Regions from separate parts of the Streptomyces sp. NPDC088116 genome, predicted to be linked through region 1. Evidence: riboswitches for the same ligand, from Rfam matches in the RefSeq annotation. Region 1 holds a riboswitch; each other region holds the start of a gene.
What was found. A riboswitch is a leader RNA that binds a small molecule or an ion and turns the genes downstream of it on or off. The one in region 1 is predicted to bind cyclic di-AMP.

Region 1 (4,874 bases):
CGAGCGCTTCACGACCGGCCCCGCCGAGGACTTCCCGGCCGAGCTGGCGCGGTTCGCCGCGCTGGGCTGGCTGGACGAGAGCGCGGGCCCCGGCCTGCTACGGCTCTCCCCCGAGGGGCTGGCGCATTCGGACGCACTGGGCCCCGCGCTCTTCTCCCCCGCCGTACGGGCCGCGATGGCCGCGTACGAAGTGAAGTGAGTGGCCCGTGGACCTGACGATCCTCTACCGCGGCCCGCTCGCTTCCTGCGACTACGACTGTCCGTACTGCCCGTTCGCCAAGCGGCGTGACAGCCGCGACCAACTGCGCGCCGACCGGGACGCCCTGGAGCGCTTCGCCCACTGGGCGTCGGAGCGGACGGACGACCGGCTGTCGGTGCTGTTCACCCCCTGGGGCGAGGGCCTGGTCCGCTCCTGGTACCGGCGGGCGCTCACGGAATTGTCCCAGCTGCCGCACATCCGCCGGGTGGCCATCCAGACGAATCTGAGCTGCCGCACCGACTGGCTGGCCGACGCCGATCCCGGGACCCTGGCCCTGTGGTGCACGTACCACCCGGGGCAGACCCCGTACGACCGGTTCCTCGCGAAGTGCCGGGAGCTGGCGGACCGGGGCATCCGGTTCAGCGTGGGGATTGTCGGCCTCTCCGAGCACCTGGAGCACGCCCGCCGGCTCCGTGCCGAACTGCCCGAGCACATCTATCTGTGGATCAACGCGGCCGAGGGGCACACCTATACGGACGAGGAGGCCGCCCGCTGGACCGGACTCGATCCGCTGTTCCCGTACAGCCGCCAGCCGCACCGCTCGGCCGGTCTGCCCTGCCGGACGGGCGAGTCGGTGATCTCGGTGGACGGCGAAGGTACGGTACGGCGCTGCCACTTCGTCCCCGCCGAGCTGGGCAACCTGTACGACGGATCGTACCGGCGGACGCTCGCCCCACGGGCCTGCCCGCTGGCGGTGTGCGACTGCCATATCGGCTATGTGCATCTGGAGACGCTGCCGTTGTACGACGTGTTCGCCGGAGGGGTGCTGGAGCGGATCCCGGCGGGGGCGACAGGAGCGTAGGGCGCCCCATCGCGCCCTCTCCCCCTCGTGACCGCTCACCCCCGTGAGTGTTCCAACGGCAGCAGGTCGGGCCGCTTGGCCTCCATGTGGTCGCCGGACGATTCGCCGCGCAGGCGGCGCCCGATCCAGGGCACCAGATACTCGCGTGCCCAGTGGATGTCGTCGCGCCGCACCTCCAACGTGCCGCGCGGCGCCTCGGGCGGCCATACCTGATCCGGATCGGCCGGCACATCGACGCCGAGCACCTGGGCGGCGCGCAGCGCCACTCGGGTGTGTCCCTCGGGCGACATGTGCAGCCGGTCGCCGTCCCAGGCCCGCCTGTCCTGGACGGACTTCAGCGACCAGAGGTCGAGCACCGGGCAGTTGTAACGGTCGGCGATGGACCGCGTATGGGCGGTGAACGTGGCGATTCTGCCGCGCAGGTGGCTCAGCACCGGTACGCCGCGGGTGTCGAAGCCGGTGGTGAGCATGACCGTGCCGACGCTGTTGGTGAGGTCGGCGACGGCCCGCTCGAAGCGCTCGGCGACATCGTCGGGGTCGGTGCCGGGCCGGATGATGTCGTTCCCGCCGGCACAGAACGTCACCAGGTCCGGGGCGAGTTCCCTCGCCCTCGGTATCTGCTCCGCCACGATCTGGTCGAGGAGTCGGCCGCGTACGGCGAGATTCGCGTACCGGAAATCACCGTGAACGGTGTCGGCGGCCTTTCCCGGGTCCGGCAATTGGTCGGCGAGCAGCACCGCGAGCCGGTCCGCCCAGCCGACGAAGGCCCCGTCGGGCCCTGGATCTCCCACGCCCTCCGTGAAGCTGTCACCGAGCGCCGTGTACGACCCGAATACGCCACTGTTTCTTGTTCTCGAATCGTCGTTTGCCACAGCAGGACATCCTCCACCCGGAGATGTGACCTACGCGACCGTAAGGAGGGGTTGACGTGGGGTGAGATACACCATCGGTCAATTTTCGACCAAGCGGGAATAGCGACAACAGACGCTGCCCGGCACCGAAGGTGCCGGGCAGCGCACGCCCGCGCGAAGAATACGAAGACGCGGAGGCGCGGAGAGGCGAATGACCTACCGGGTCAGACGTTGACGCCGTGCTGGCGCAGGAAGGACAGCGGGTCGATGTCCGACCCGTAGTCCGGACCGGTGCGGATCTCGAAGTGCAGGTGCGGTCCCGTGACGTTGCCGGTGGCGCCGGAGAGGCCTATCTGCTGGCCCTCGCCGACACTCTGGCCAGGGGAGACGGCGAGGGAGGACAGGTGACCGTACTGCGAGTACTTGCCGTCGTCGTGTCTGATGACGACCTCGTTGCCGTACGAACCGCCCCAGCCGGCCGAGACGACGGTGCCCGCGCCGACGGCCTTGACGGTGCTGCCCGAGGACGCCGAGAAGTCCACGCCGGTGTGGTAACCGCTGGACCAGCTGCCGCCGGACGCGCGGTACTGGGTGGTGACGGGCGCGTCGACGGGCTTGGCGAAGTCCGAACCGCTGCTCTGCGAGCCGGCGTTGGTGGCCGGAGCCTTGCGCTCGACGGCCCCGGATCCCGAGGACTTCGCGGTGGATCCGCTGGAGGACTTGGCCGGGGCCTCGGCCTTGGCCGGGGCCTCCGAGCCACCGCCGGCGGACTTCGCGCCGATGGTCAGCTTCAGACCGGGGTGGATCATCGACGGGTCGTCACCGACCACCGACCGGTTGTCGTCGTACAGCTTCTGCCAGCCACCGCTGACCTTGTGCTCGTTGGCGATCTTGGACAGGTAGTCGCCGGAGACCACGGCGTACGTCTTCGAGACCTGGGTCGCGGCCTGCTTCGCGCCCCCCTGCGCCTGCACGGCGGAGACATTGCGGGCGGTGTTCTCGGGGGTGGACGCGGGGGCCGGCGCGGCCTTTTCAGCGGCGTGCGCGCCGGTGGCACCGATGAGCGGGAGCGCGATGGCCGCGCCGCCCGTACCGGCGGCGATGAATCCGCGTGAGATCGGGTTGGCCTTGGGACGGCGGTGCTTACCCTTCGCGGGCATGGCGAATTCCTCTCCGGCGCCTACGAGGTGAGCTGTCGGGTTCGGGCTGGAGATGCCCGGCCGCGTCTGGCACGCGACTTAACCCCAAGCCGTCCGTGGCTACGGAACGGCGTACTACCTGGGTCCCCCGCTCCTGCCACGCGTGGATGGGTGGATAAGAATTCCGGGCGGCGGCAGGATTCGGCGTTCCGCTCGGATTGAAAGTGAACGTAAGCGAGTCGGACGGCCGTAACAAGCAGATCTTTCCCGGCGGCCGAACGCGCTGCGTCATTACCCGTGCCCGCCGGTGACACTGCGTGGATTACCGATCTTCCCCGCCCGTGTGACACGGCAATTCGCATTCACGGCGCCACCACGGAACGTCACAGATATGATCCTGCTCACGAGTAGGGGGTCATCTCCCCCACGAGTGGGGCATGTTGTGCGGAATTTACCAATACGGACAGATCGGGATATGGGTGAACTCCAGTCGCCCTGACCATCACCGACCGGCACATCCGAATCCCGCCATTGAACCGATTACCCCTGGTACAGATGTCATAGAGTCAGGAAGTCATACGGTCAGGAAGCTAGGGTCAGGATTCGGTGTCGTCGGCGAGCAGCGCCGACGGCGGACACGGAGGAGCAGGCCGTGACGCAGAAGGTGCCGCGGGTCCCGTCGACGGAGCCCGAGCTGACCGGAGTGCGCAACTTCCGGGATGTGGGCGGACTTCCGACCACGGACGGCCGGCAGGTGCGGTACGGCACACTCTTCCGCAGTGGCCATCTCGCGAACGCCACCGCGACCGACTCGGCCTTCCTCTCCACCCTCGGCCTGCACACGATCTTCGACTTCCGCAACTCCGCCGATCTGAAGCTGGACGGCGCGGATGTGGAACTGGCGGGCGTACGCCATGTGAACATCCCGCTCTCCGACCCGGCCGACGGCGCCGAGTTCTGGCGGATGATCCGGCACGGCGACCTGGAGCAGCTGCACTCGATCCTCGCCGAGGGCAAGGCCGCCGCCCGGATGACCAACTCGTACCGCTCGATCATCGCGGACCGCACCGCCGAGCACAGCCGTGTCCTGCACGCTCTCGCCGAGGACAGCGTCCCCGCTCTCATGCACTGCGCGGCGGGCAAGGACCGGGCGGGGCTCTCCGTCGCGGTGTCCCTGCTGGCGGTCGGCGTCGAGCCCGAGGCGATCGAGGCGGACTACCTGAAGTCGAACGATCCACACCGCCGTTACCGGATCGTCCGCAGCGACACGTCACCCGCGGGGACCTCGCCGGAGGTGATGGAGCTGCTCGGCCCGCTCTTCGACGCCCGCGCCGAGTACCTCGCCGCGGCCTTCGAGACCATCGAGAAGATCTGGGGCGGCACCGACCGCTATCTGTCCGAGGGGCTGGGGCTCGCCCCGGAGACCCGTGAGCGGCTGCGCGCCCGCCTCCTCGACGAAGGCTGACCCTCACCGAGCCGTGAGGCACGTCCGGGCCCGCGAAGATCCGGATCAGCGGCCCTCCGCTCCCACGGTGAAGAGCAGATAGAGGAAGCCCGCGAAGAGATGGCCGGCCACCAGATAGGCGAAGAGCCTGATGACCAGCCCCCGGGGAAACGACTTCTCCTCATCCATCACCTGCTCCGGGCGCCCCACCGCCTCGGCCGGCCCTTGAGCCGAGCGTCCTGAATCGAGTACGTCGTCCGCGTTGTCCGTCATGGTGACAGGCCTTTCTCCGGAAGATCAGCTGCGAAGAGCCCCGCTGCCGAAGCACAGCTCGGCGGCGGGGCTCTGCAGCAAGGTGTGGACAAAAAGCAGCTCGGTC
Region 2 (4,874 bases), 660 kb from region 1:
ACTCCCGGGCGGCTTCGGCACCCTCGACGAGCTGCTGGAGGTGGCGACCTGGAACCAACTCGGCATCCATCACAAGCCGCTTGTCCTGGTCAACCAGGGAGGCTTCTTCGACCCGTTGCTGACGCTTCTGGACAACATGGTCTCCGACGCCTTCATCAGCCCGGAGGAGCGCGTCGTGATCCAGGTCGCTTCCGGCGTCGAGGAGGCCCTGGACCGACTCGTCGAACCGTCACTCCCGCCGGTCGCCCCGATGGCCCCGGCAGTGGCCCCGACGGCGCTCCCACCGGCCGCGCCCGTGACGTGACACCGCCACGTACGGTCCCGGACCGCGCGAGGTGACCGCGATCGGCCTTGGAGCCGGACCCGGGTGACGCCCGTCACACGGGCCGACGACAGACCGAACTGTTTTGCCTGCGGGGCCGCGGCCCGGAGACACTGGACGCTCCCGCCAGCCTCGCGAGCCCCCGAAAGCAGCCTGACCGAACATGGCCAACCACCTCCCGTCCACCCCGTCGGCCACGACCGGATCGGGGCCGGACACGGGGACACCTGACGAACCGCTCTCCGGCGGGCTCAAGCAGCGGCATCTGACCATGCTCGGGCTCGGCGGGGTCATCGGAGCCGGACTCTTCGTCGGATCAGGGGCCGGGATCGCGGTCGCCGGGCCCGGCATCGTCGTCTCCTACCTGATCGCGGGCGTGCTCGCGATGTGTGTGATGCGGATGCTGGGCGAGATGTCGGCCGCGATGCCGGCGTCGGGGTCCTTCTCCGTACACGCGGAGCGGGCCCTGGGCCGGTGGGCCGGGTTCAGCGTGGGCTGGCTGTACTGGTTCCTGCTGGTCGTCGTACTCGCCGTGGAGGCGACCGGCGCGGCTCAGATCGCGAACGGCTGGCTGCCGTCCGTACCCCAGTGGGCGTGGGTACTGCTCTTCATGCTGCTCTTCACCGGCACGAACCTCGCCGCCGTGAAGAACTTCGGCGAGTTCGAGTTCTGGTTCGCCGCCCTGAAGGTCTTCGCGATCGTCGCGTTCCTGGTCCTCGGGCTGCTCGCGATCCTCGGCATCCTGCCCGACACCGACCCCGTCGGCTTCACGAACCTCACCGGACAGGGAGGCTTCCTGCCGGGCGGCTGGCAGGGCGTCGTCTCCGGTGTCCTCGCCGTCGTCTTCGCCTTCGGCGGCCTGGAGGTCGTCACGATCGCGGCGGCCGAGTCCGACGACCCGGTCCGCTCGGTGGCCAGGGCGGTGCGCAGCTCGGTGTTCCGGATCCTGTTCTTCTACGTCGGTTCGATGCTGGTCATCGTCACCGCGCTGCCGTGGACGGCACAGAAGGCGGGGCTGAGTCCGTACGTCACCGTCCTCGACGCGATCGGCGTCCCGTCCGCCGGGCAGATCATGAACATCGTGGTGTTCGTGGCCCTGCTCTCGGCGCTCAACGCCAACCTCTACGGGTCGTCCCGGATGGTCTTCTCGCTCGCCGAGCGGGGTGAGGCGCCGGGCTCGCTGCGGAAGGTGAGCGAGGGAGGCGTGCCGCGCCGGGCGGTCCTGGCCTCCGTGGCGTTCGGCTTCGTCTCCGTGCTGCTCAATCTGAAGTGGCCCGACACGGTCTTCCTCTACATGCTCAACTCGGTCGGCGCGGTGCTCCTCTTCGTATGGGCACTGATCGCCGCGTCGCAACTGCGCCTGCGGCGGCGCATCGAGGAGGAGGCACCGGAGCGCCTGATCCTCAAGATGTGGCTCTTCCCTGGCCTGACCATCGCGGCTCTGGTCGCCATGGCGGTCCTGTTCGGGCTGATGCTGACCGACGACACGGCGCGTCCGCAGCTGCTGTGGTCCCTGGGTGCGGCGGCGCTCGTACTGACGGCGGCGGGCCTGCGGGAGCTGCGCGCACGCCGCGGGTGAACCCGGACGCCGACCACTCCCCGGCCCTGTCGCTCTCCACCAGCACGCGGGCCCCGGTCAGCACGCGGGCCCCGGCCGGCGCGGGTCACCGCTCCGGCCGGGGCCGCCTGCCTGTCGGCGTCCTGACGAATGTCAGTAGGGGCCGTTCACGTTGTCGATCGAGCCGTACTTGTCGGCGGCGTAGTTGCACGCGGCCGTGATGTTGGCGACCGGGTCGTAGCTGTCGGTCGACGTACCGGGCACGTGGTAGGCCTGGAACGTCGGGTCGATGACCTGTAGGAGCCCCTTGGACGGGGTGCCGGCCACGGCGTTGGAGTCCCAGTTGTTGATGGCCGCCGGGTCGCCCGCGGACTCACGGATGATGTTGCGGTGGATGCCCTCGTAGGTGCCCGGAATGCCGTGGGCGGCCATGACGTCCAGCGACTCCCTGATCCAGCCGTCCAGATTGTCGGAGTACGTCTTCGCCGCCGCCTGGACGACAGTGCCGCTCGTATCGGACTTCGCCTGCGTGGCGCCGGTCGCGGCCTTGGCCTTCTCGCCGAGCTTCAGCTCGGTGCCGGGGTGGAGCAGCGACGGGTCGCCGCCGACGGCCTTCCGGTTGTCCTGGTACAGCTTCTTCCAGCCGCCGCTCACGGAGTGAGCGTGCGCGATCTTGGAAAGGGAATCACCGGCGACCACGGAGTAGGTCGACGCCTTGGCCTTGACGGCGGCGGGCGCGGGAGCCGCTTCGGCGGCGACCTGGCCGGCCGACGGCGCGGCGCTCGCGGAGGTCGCGGCCACCAGCGGCAGGGCGAGTACGGCGCCACCCGCACCGACGGCGACGAGGCCTCGGGCGAGCGGGCTGATTCTGGGACGACGGTGCTTGGCCTTTGCGGGCATGACGAATTCCTCTCCGTCGCCTGCGAGGTGAGCTGTCGGGTTCGGGCGGGAGATGCCCGGCCGCGGTGGGAATGCGACTTCACCCCTAGCCGGTCCGGTATCGGATCGGCGACTTACTTGGGTTCCCCGCTCCTGCCGTAGGTGAGTGGGTGTGGTTTCCGGACAGCGGCAGGATTCGGCGTTCCACCCGGAGTGACGTGAAACTAGACGAGAACGTCCGGGCGAAACAAGTCCTGAATTCACAGCGCCACTCCATAAGGGAATCCGGAGGGGAAAATCCCGCTCCCTCATTCGACGCCAGGAAACTCAACTCTCCTTCCCTGTGGACGAAGTGGACGGGCGGACAGGAACCGCACCACATCACCGGGCGTGACGCGAATCACCAGACAAGGTGATCACGGGCGCCACAACACCGAACAGAGAGCATCAAGTTACGCCAATCCACCAAACAAGACTTAAAGTAGAACACGAGCAAATCGCCCATATTGGCGCCTGAAGTCTTCGCCCTGCCGAGCGGCAGCACCACCTCTCCCCGGCCCGTCTCCACGCCCCCGCCGGGCGACTTCCTGTCCGGGTTCACCATCGGCGGCATCAATGGGTCAGCGACGGCTGCATTTCTGACTGCCTGTCGCCATCTCGTTCAGAATTATGATCTCCCACCCAAGGAAATCACGCTCGGCTGCGACTGAACCCGACGATCGGGAGTCAGAAACCTTTACGGCACTTCCTTTTACCCGAGAACCGCTCGAATTCGATGCCCCCGCCCCGAATGCCGTGGGGCGGTGCGCCGCCTGCTCGCGGGTGTCAGCCTGCCAGGCAGTCGCGCACAGCCGCGACAAGGCGGTTCGCACGGGAATCGCCGTGGCCGATCACGCGGTTGGCGGTGTAATCGAAGCTCACACCGAACTCGTCGTCGCCGAAGGCGAATCGACCGCCGGCTCCGTCGTTGCCGAAACCGCGCTCCCCCAGCATCGGCCGGCCGCGAACAGGCTCATCAGTGTCAGGTGGACGACCGCCCCGATCAGAGCTCGGGCCCCACCGCTCGCGTCGATCGGGGAGCGGTGGGGCCCGAGAGCGAGCTGGGTGACCAGGCAGCCGACGACGGTGACAGGGACCGCGACGGTCGCGGCGGCGCCGGCGGTGACGGCCATTTTCGCCGCGTGGAGGCGGCCGCGCCGGGGCACGGCGACCAGCGAGACCCGCATCACGGGGCGCGATCGGGGACGCTGAAGGGGACGAACAGCAGCAGTGCGGTGTACGTGCCGCGGACGCCTCGCAGCTTGGTGAACTCGGCCCGGATGGCCGCGACTGTCTCAGACACGGGTGTTCCTCGCTCCCTTGCCGATGAGTTCGAGGAAGGTGTCCTCAAGGGATTCCGTATGGGTACTCAGTTCGTCGAGCAGGACTCCGTTGGCAGTGGCCAGTCTGCTGATCTCGGCCGCGGGCAGGCCGCCGACCTCCAGGCTGCCGTCCGGCGCGGACACCAGCGAGGCTCGGTTGCGTTCCATTTCCTGGCCGAGCAGTTGAGGGTTCGAGGCCCATACGCGTACATACGTCCGTCCATGACGTCGAATGAAGTCCGGCATGCCGGTGTCCGCGAGGAGACGACCCCTGTGGATGACGACCAGGTGGTCCGCGACCTTGGACATCTCGGTCATCAGGTGGCTGGAGACCAGCACAGTGCGGTCTTCGGCGGCAGCGACTCGGCGCGGCATGCTTGATGACGTTGGTCAGCGCCTCCTGGACAATCCGGTACGCGGACAGCGCGACACCGTCCGGGTTTCCTCGGCATACCGGGACGAGAGGTCGACACGTACACCCGCCGCCTCGGCCGTCCGGATCAGAGCGGGCAGGTCCGACAGCCCAGGCACCGGCCGGAAGCCCTCATCTCCGCCCTCTCCCTCCCGGCGCAGCACCTTGAGGGTGGCCCGCATGTCGCCGTCCTGGCACCTTCCGGCCCGGATGGGCTTCCTGCCTGTCGTCTCCCAACCCGTGCCGTCCGGAGGGCGCGGGGCATCAGTTCAGATCGCCGAAGTCCTGGGTCCAGTAGATGCCGGACGTCTTCACGTAGCCGACGCCCACGTGCTTGAGCGA
Region 3 (4,874 bases), on a different contig from region 1:
GACCCGCGGGACGCCGACGCCCAGGCCGCCCTGCGTGTCCAGGTGCGCCGCATCCTGCGGCAGGACGCCGAGCTGGTCGCGGAACTGGCCCGGCTCCTGCCCGCCCGCGCCTTCACCGCCTCGGGTGATGGCGCCGTCGCGGTCGAGACGAACAGCGGCGTCATCAGCACCGGCGACGGCGCCACGATCCAGCGGTGAGCGAGAGGCCCCGCATCGAGGCCTCCGGCGAGCAGGCGGTGGCCGTCGGCACCAACAGCGGTGTCGTCTCGACCGGCGACCACGCCACGATCGACGCCCGCACGGTCCACCTGCCGGCCGACGCCGTCCGACAACCCGCGCAAGTGCAGGCCCCTCGGGGGACCAGCAACCTGCCCGCGCCGGCCAACCCCGACTTCGTCGACCGCGTCGAACCGCTGGCCCGCTTGGAGGCCGTACTGGACGCCGCCTGTCCGACGTTGCCGCCGGTCGTGCACGGCCTGGGCGGGACAGGCAAGAGTGCCTTGGCTCTCCAGGTCGCACACCGGCACCGGCACCGGTTCAACCCGGTGTGGTGGCTCAGCGCGGACTCCGCCTCCAGCCTCACCCACGGGCTCGCCGACCTTGCCACCCGGTTGGCTCCCCATCAGCACCTGGCCACCGCGACCAGCACCGAGCGCGCCGAGTGGGCCCTGAGCTGGCTGCAGACTCACCAGGACTGGCTCCTCGTGCTGGATGACGCCGCCTCCCCGCATGACCTGGCCCCTGTGCTGGGCATGACCACAGGGCGGCACATCATCACCAGTCGGCGGACCACCGGCTGGCGCCGCTTGGCCCAGCCTCTGCCGCTGCAATCCCTGCCGTCCGACGCCGCGGTGGAGCTGCTCATGCGCATCGTCGAGCCGGAGGGGCCCGACGACGAGCGGGTCCTTGTCCGCCTCGCCGACGAACTGGGACATCTCCCCCTGGCCCTGGAGCAGGCCGCCGCCTACATCGAGTCGACCGCCATCAGTCCGGCCGCCTACCTCGACCGTCTCCGTCGCTATCCGGGCCGCATGTTCGCCGCCGTGGCAAGCGGTCAGGAGGCCGACAACCAGCGCACCATCGCCCGGATCTGGCGACTGTCCCTCCAGGCGATCACCAACCGGCAGCCGTTGGCGGGGGATCTGCTGCGGCTGTTCGCCTGGTTCGCTCCCGCTCCGCTGCCGCGCGACATCCTCGAAGGCCTTCACGAGAGCCTGGGAGAGGACCCGTTCGCCGTCGATGAGGCCCTGGCCCTCCTCCACGGCTACAGCATGATCACGCTGACCCGGCAGACCGTGGAGGTCCACCGCCTGGTCCAGGGCGTGGCACGCGTCGCCGACCCCGCCGACCCCCATCGCAGCGTCCAGGCCATCGCGACCGCCCGCGAACGAGCCACCCTGCTACTGGAGCAGGTACTGCCGGAGAACCCGCTGTTCAACGTCCCCGGGTGGCCCCGGTGGCGCGAACTCCTGCCGCACCTGCTGGCCCTGACCGACCGGACTCCGGCGGAGGAGGACCTGCACACCGCCGGCCTGCTCATGGCCGCCTCCGGATACCTTCAGGGCGACGGTCACACCAGCACGGCCATAGCCTGCGCGCGGCGCGCGGTGGAGATCAACACCCGGCTCCAGGGCTCCGGCCATCCGGCCACCTTCGCCGCCCGCAGCTTCCTCGCCAGTGCCCACCGGGCCGCCGGCGACCTTGAGACAGCCACCCCTCTGCACCAGCAGAACCTGGCCGACCACGAGCGCGTACACGGCGCCGATCACCCCGACACCCTCGTCGCCCGCGCCAATCTCGCCTACCTCTACGCCCTGCGAGGCGAGCCGGCGCGAGCGCGGGACCTGCACCAGCGGAACCTGACGGACATGCGGCGCCTTCACGGACCCGACCATCCGCACACCATCAACGCCCTTGCCAACCTGGCCAGTTCCTACCGCGACATGGGCGACCTGGAGAGGGCCATCGACCTCCACCGCAGCGCCCTTGCCGACTACGAACGGGTCCACGGGCCGGACCACTCCGAGACCGTCACCGCCCGCAGCAACCTCGCCTACGCCCACAAGCTCGCCGGCGACGTCGACGCGGCCACCGCCCTCTTCGAGAGGGTGCTTGCCGACCGCGAACGCCTCTACGGCCCCGACCATCCCCTCACCGAACTCGCCCACCAGTTCCTTGAAGACACCCGCGAGGCTCACGGCCGGGAATAGAGACTCACGGCCACGCATGGGCGGACGGAAGGGCGAGCGCCGACGAGGACCGCAGCCGTCAGGGGTTGATGCCGTTGCCGCGCAGCCAGCTCATCGGGTCGATGCCCGAGCCGCCCGGCGTGTGGACTTCGAGGTGCAGGTGCGCGCCGGTCACGTTGCCGGTCGCGCCGACCCGGCCGATGACCTCGCCGCTGCTGACCTTCTGGCCGGCGCTCACGGTCATCGAGGACTGGTGGGCGTACCAGATCTCCGTACCGTCATCCAGCTCCAGCACCGTGCGGTAGCCGTACGAGCCCGACCAGCCGGCCGACTTGATGGTGCCGCTGTGCACGGCCTTGACCGGCGTACCCGTCGGGGCGGCGAAGTCCAGGCCGGTGTGCTGGCCGGAGGACCACAGGGAACCGGCCTCACCGTAGGTGGAGGTGAGTGTGTACGAGGAGGTGGGGAGGGAGTAGCTGGCGGCAAGCTTGGCGAGGCGCTCCGCCTCCGCCTTGGCCTTGGCCTCCGCCTCGGCCTTCTTCTTCGCCGCCTCGATCTTCTTCTCGGCGTCGGTCTGCCGGGCCTTGGCCTGCGAGGCGGCCTTCTCGGCCGCCGCCGTCTCCGTGGCCGCCTTCTGCACGGCGTCGGCGGCGCCCTGCTGCTGCTCCGCCTGCTGGAGGATGCGGGCGCGGAGGGCCTCGCCCGCGTTGGCGCCCTGTTCGGTGTCCGCGACCGTGAGACCGGCGGAGGTGAGCGGAGCGCTGGCCAGGACGTCCGTCTCGGAGTCGTCCGATGCCAGGGAGCCCATACCGGGCAGCGACTTGGAGTCCGGAAGGTTGTCCGCGACCACGTCGGGCAGGGATATGGAGACCGCGGGCTTGTCCTGCGCGGTGGCGATGCCGCCCGCGCCGACGGCGGCGATGACGCCGACACCGAGGACCGTGGAGCTGCGGGCCAGCCCGTTGTTGCGCTTGGCGGCCACGCGGTGTCTGCCGCGTACGGGGCGGACGGACTCCTCGGTGGGATTCCATTCTCCCCAGCCCGGTTCCGGCTCCTTGCCGTAGGAGAGAGTTTCGAAGGGGGCTGCCGGGGCAGGCTTGTTGGACGCCACGGGGGCGCGCTCCTTTCCTTCCTTCTCGCCTACCGGGTTAGCTGACGGGTTCGGAGCAGGAAGGTCTCCTACGGGCGCTTCTGCCGCACGGAGGCAGCAAAGAACGTCCGATTCACCCCAATTGGTGGTTCCCCGGTTCCCTCGCGGAATTCGGCGCTGCGCACGGTGCCATCTCTGGCGACGGCTGGGACGACCGCGCTGCGTTATCGAACGTTAATAGAGAGCAGGGCCTTATTCCAAGCTGTTCCTGATGATCGTTAACAACTTCGCAACGGACACATCAGGGCACACGTGAGCGCAATGGGGCGAGTTGACAGCGATTCAGGGTGCCCGTCGATTCTGACGGTACGTCAATTGCTATGCGGAGGGGCACCTGTTGACTACCCACAGTGGCCGACGCCGGTGAAGGCACCGTGAAGGGCTCCATGAAGGCTCCACGAGGACCCGCCGACGGGCTCCGAGGGGCCGCACAGGCCTCGCGCTCCGACAGGCCGGGAGGGCCCCGGGGGCGGCGTCACGGAACGGCCGGCGTGCCCCTGCGCCGTTCCGGCTCCCCCTCCGCGGGCCGGTTGACCGCCAGCAGCGCCATGTCGTCCTGGCTCCCGCCGCCCGTATGCACCCGTACGTCGTCGATCAGCGCCTGGAGCAGCTCGTCGGGCCCCTGGAAGATCCGCCCGTCGAGCCGTTCGCGCGGAAGGTAGAAGACCCCCCGGCCGTCGCGCGCCTCGGTGAGCCCGTCCGTGTAGAAGAGCAGCGTCGCGCCGGCGGGGTACGCGGACTGCTCGGCGCGGTCCGGCCACGCGCCCAGCTCGCTCATCCCCAGCGGCAGCGCGGGGTCGCTGGGAGCCAGCATCCGTACGGCGCCGTCGCCGTTCATCAGCAGCGGCTCGGGATGCCCCCGGTTGACCAGCCGCACCACGTTCTCCCCGTGCGGGATCTCGGCGAGCACGGCCGTCGTGAACCCCTCGAAGGTGTCGAGCCCGCCCCGCCGCGTGCCCTCCCGCGTCAGGGCGCGCTCCAGCCGCTGTGCGACCGCCTCCAGCGAGCTCTCCTGCTCGGCGGCCTCCCGGAACGACCCGATGATCACCGCCACCGCTTCGACCGCGTCGAGCCCCTTCCCCCGTACGTCCCCGACCACCAGACGCACCCCGTACGGCGTGTCCTGTACGGCGAACAGGTCCCCGCCGATGTACGCGCCCTCCTGCGCCGCCTCGTACCGCGCCGCGACACGCAGCCCGCCGATCCGCTCCGCGGGTCTGGGCAGCACGGCGCGCTGGGCGGTCTCGGCGATGATGCGGGCGGAGGCAAGCCGTTGACCGCTGCGGCGCACGACCGCGTTGATGTACAGCGCGAGCAGGGAGACGACCACCACCGTCAGCAGCTCACTGCTCGCCTCGACCGTGAACAGCGATTCGCTGCTCAGGCGCAGCGCCAGCTCGGCGGCCAGCGAGGCGAGGGCGACCAGGGACGTGCCGAGCATCGAGTAGAACGGGGCGGCGACCAGGGGGGCCGCCGCGAAGAGGGGGCCGGAGGTGACGCGCGCGGGCGTCGTGAGGTCGAGTATCACCCCGACC

Region 2: it holds a riboswitch for cyclic di-AMP, as region 1 does, so the genes downstream of both, ACIOJD_RS19945 (transglycosylase SLT domain-containing protein) here and ACIOJD_RS17145 (peptidoglycan DD-metalloendopeptidase family protein) in region 1, are expected to answer to the same signal.
Region 3: it holds a riboswitch for cyclic di-AMP, as region 1 does, so the genes downstream of both, ACIOJD_RS33375 (M23 family metallopeptidase) here and ACIOJD_RS17145 (peptidoglycan DD-metalloendopeptidase family protein) in region 1, are expected to answer to the same signal.

Annotation. Positions count from the first base shown of each region.
Region 1 covers NZ_JBIUTF010000004.1:27,970-32,843, forward strand. The annotation lists gene ACIOJD_RS17130 (STM4012 family radical SAM protein) at 1-199, shown strand, start outside; gene ACIOJD_RS17135 (STM4011 family radical SAM protein) at 207-1,061, shown strand; gene ACIOJD_RS17140 (SGNH/GDSL hydrolase family protein) at 1,097-1,933, opposite strand; gene ACIOJD_RS17145 (peptidoglycan DD-metalloendopeptidase family protein) at 2,137-3,072, opposite strand; cyclic di-AMP (ydaO/yuaA leader) riboswitch at 3,077-3,235, opposite strand; gene ACIOJD_RS17150 (tyrosine-protein phosphatase) at 3,704-4,516, shown strand; gene ACIOJD_RS17155 (DUF6126 family protein) at 4,562-4,684, opposite strand; gene ACIOJD_RS17160 (helix-turn-helix domain-containing protein) at 4,793-4,874, opposite strand, start outside.
Region 2 covers NZ_JBIUTF010000004.1:690,503-695,376, forward strand. The annotation lists gene ACIOJD_RS19935 (TIGR00730 family Rossman fold protein) at 1-304, shown strand, start outside; gene ACIOJD_RS19940 (amino acid permease) at 486-1,901, shown strand; gene ACIOJD_RS19945 (transglycosylase SLT domain-containing protein) at 2,034-2,780, opposite strand; cyclic di-AMP (ydaO/yuaA leader) riboswitch at 2,785-2,971, opposite strand; gene ACIOJD_RS19950 (hypothetical protein) at 3,677-3,988, opposite strand; gene ACIOJD_RS19955 (hypothetical protein) at 4,094-4,495, opposite strand; gene ACIOJD_RS19960 (CAP domain-containing protein) at 4,797-4,874, opposite strand, start outside.
Region 3 covers NZ_JBIUTF010000012.1:19,623-24,496, forward strand. The annotation lists gene ACIOJD_RS33365 (hypothetical protein) at 1-198, shown strand, start outside; gene ACIOJD_RS33370 (tetratricopeptide repeat protein) at 195-2,210, shown strand; gene ACIOJD_RS33375 (M23 family metallopeptidase) at 2,269-3,300, opposite strand; cyclic di-AMP (ydaO/yuaA leader) riboswitch at 3,312-3,466, opposite strand; gene ACIOJD_RS33380 (PP2C family protein-serine/threonine phosphatase) at 3,815-4,874, opposite strand, start outside.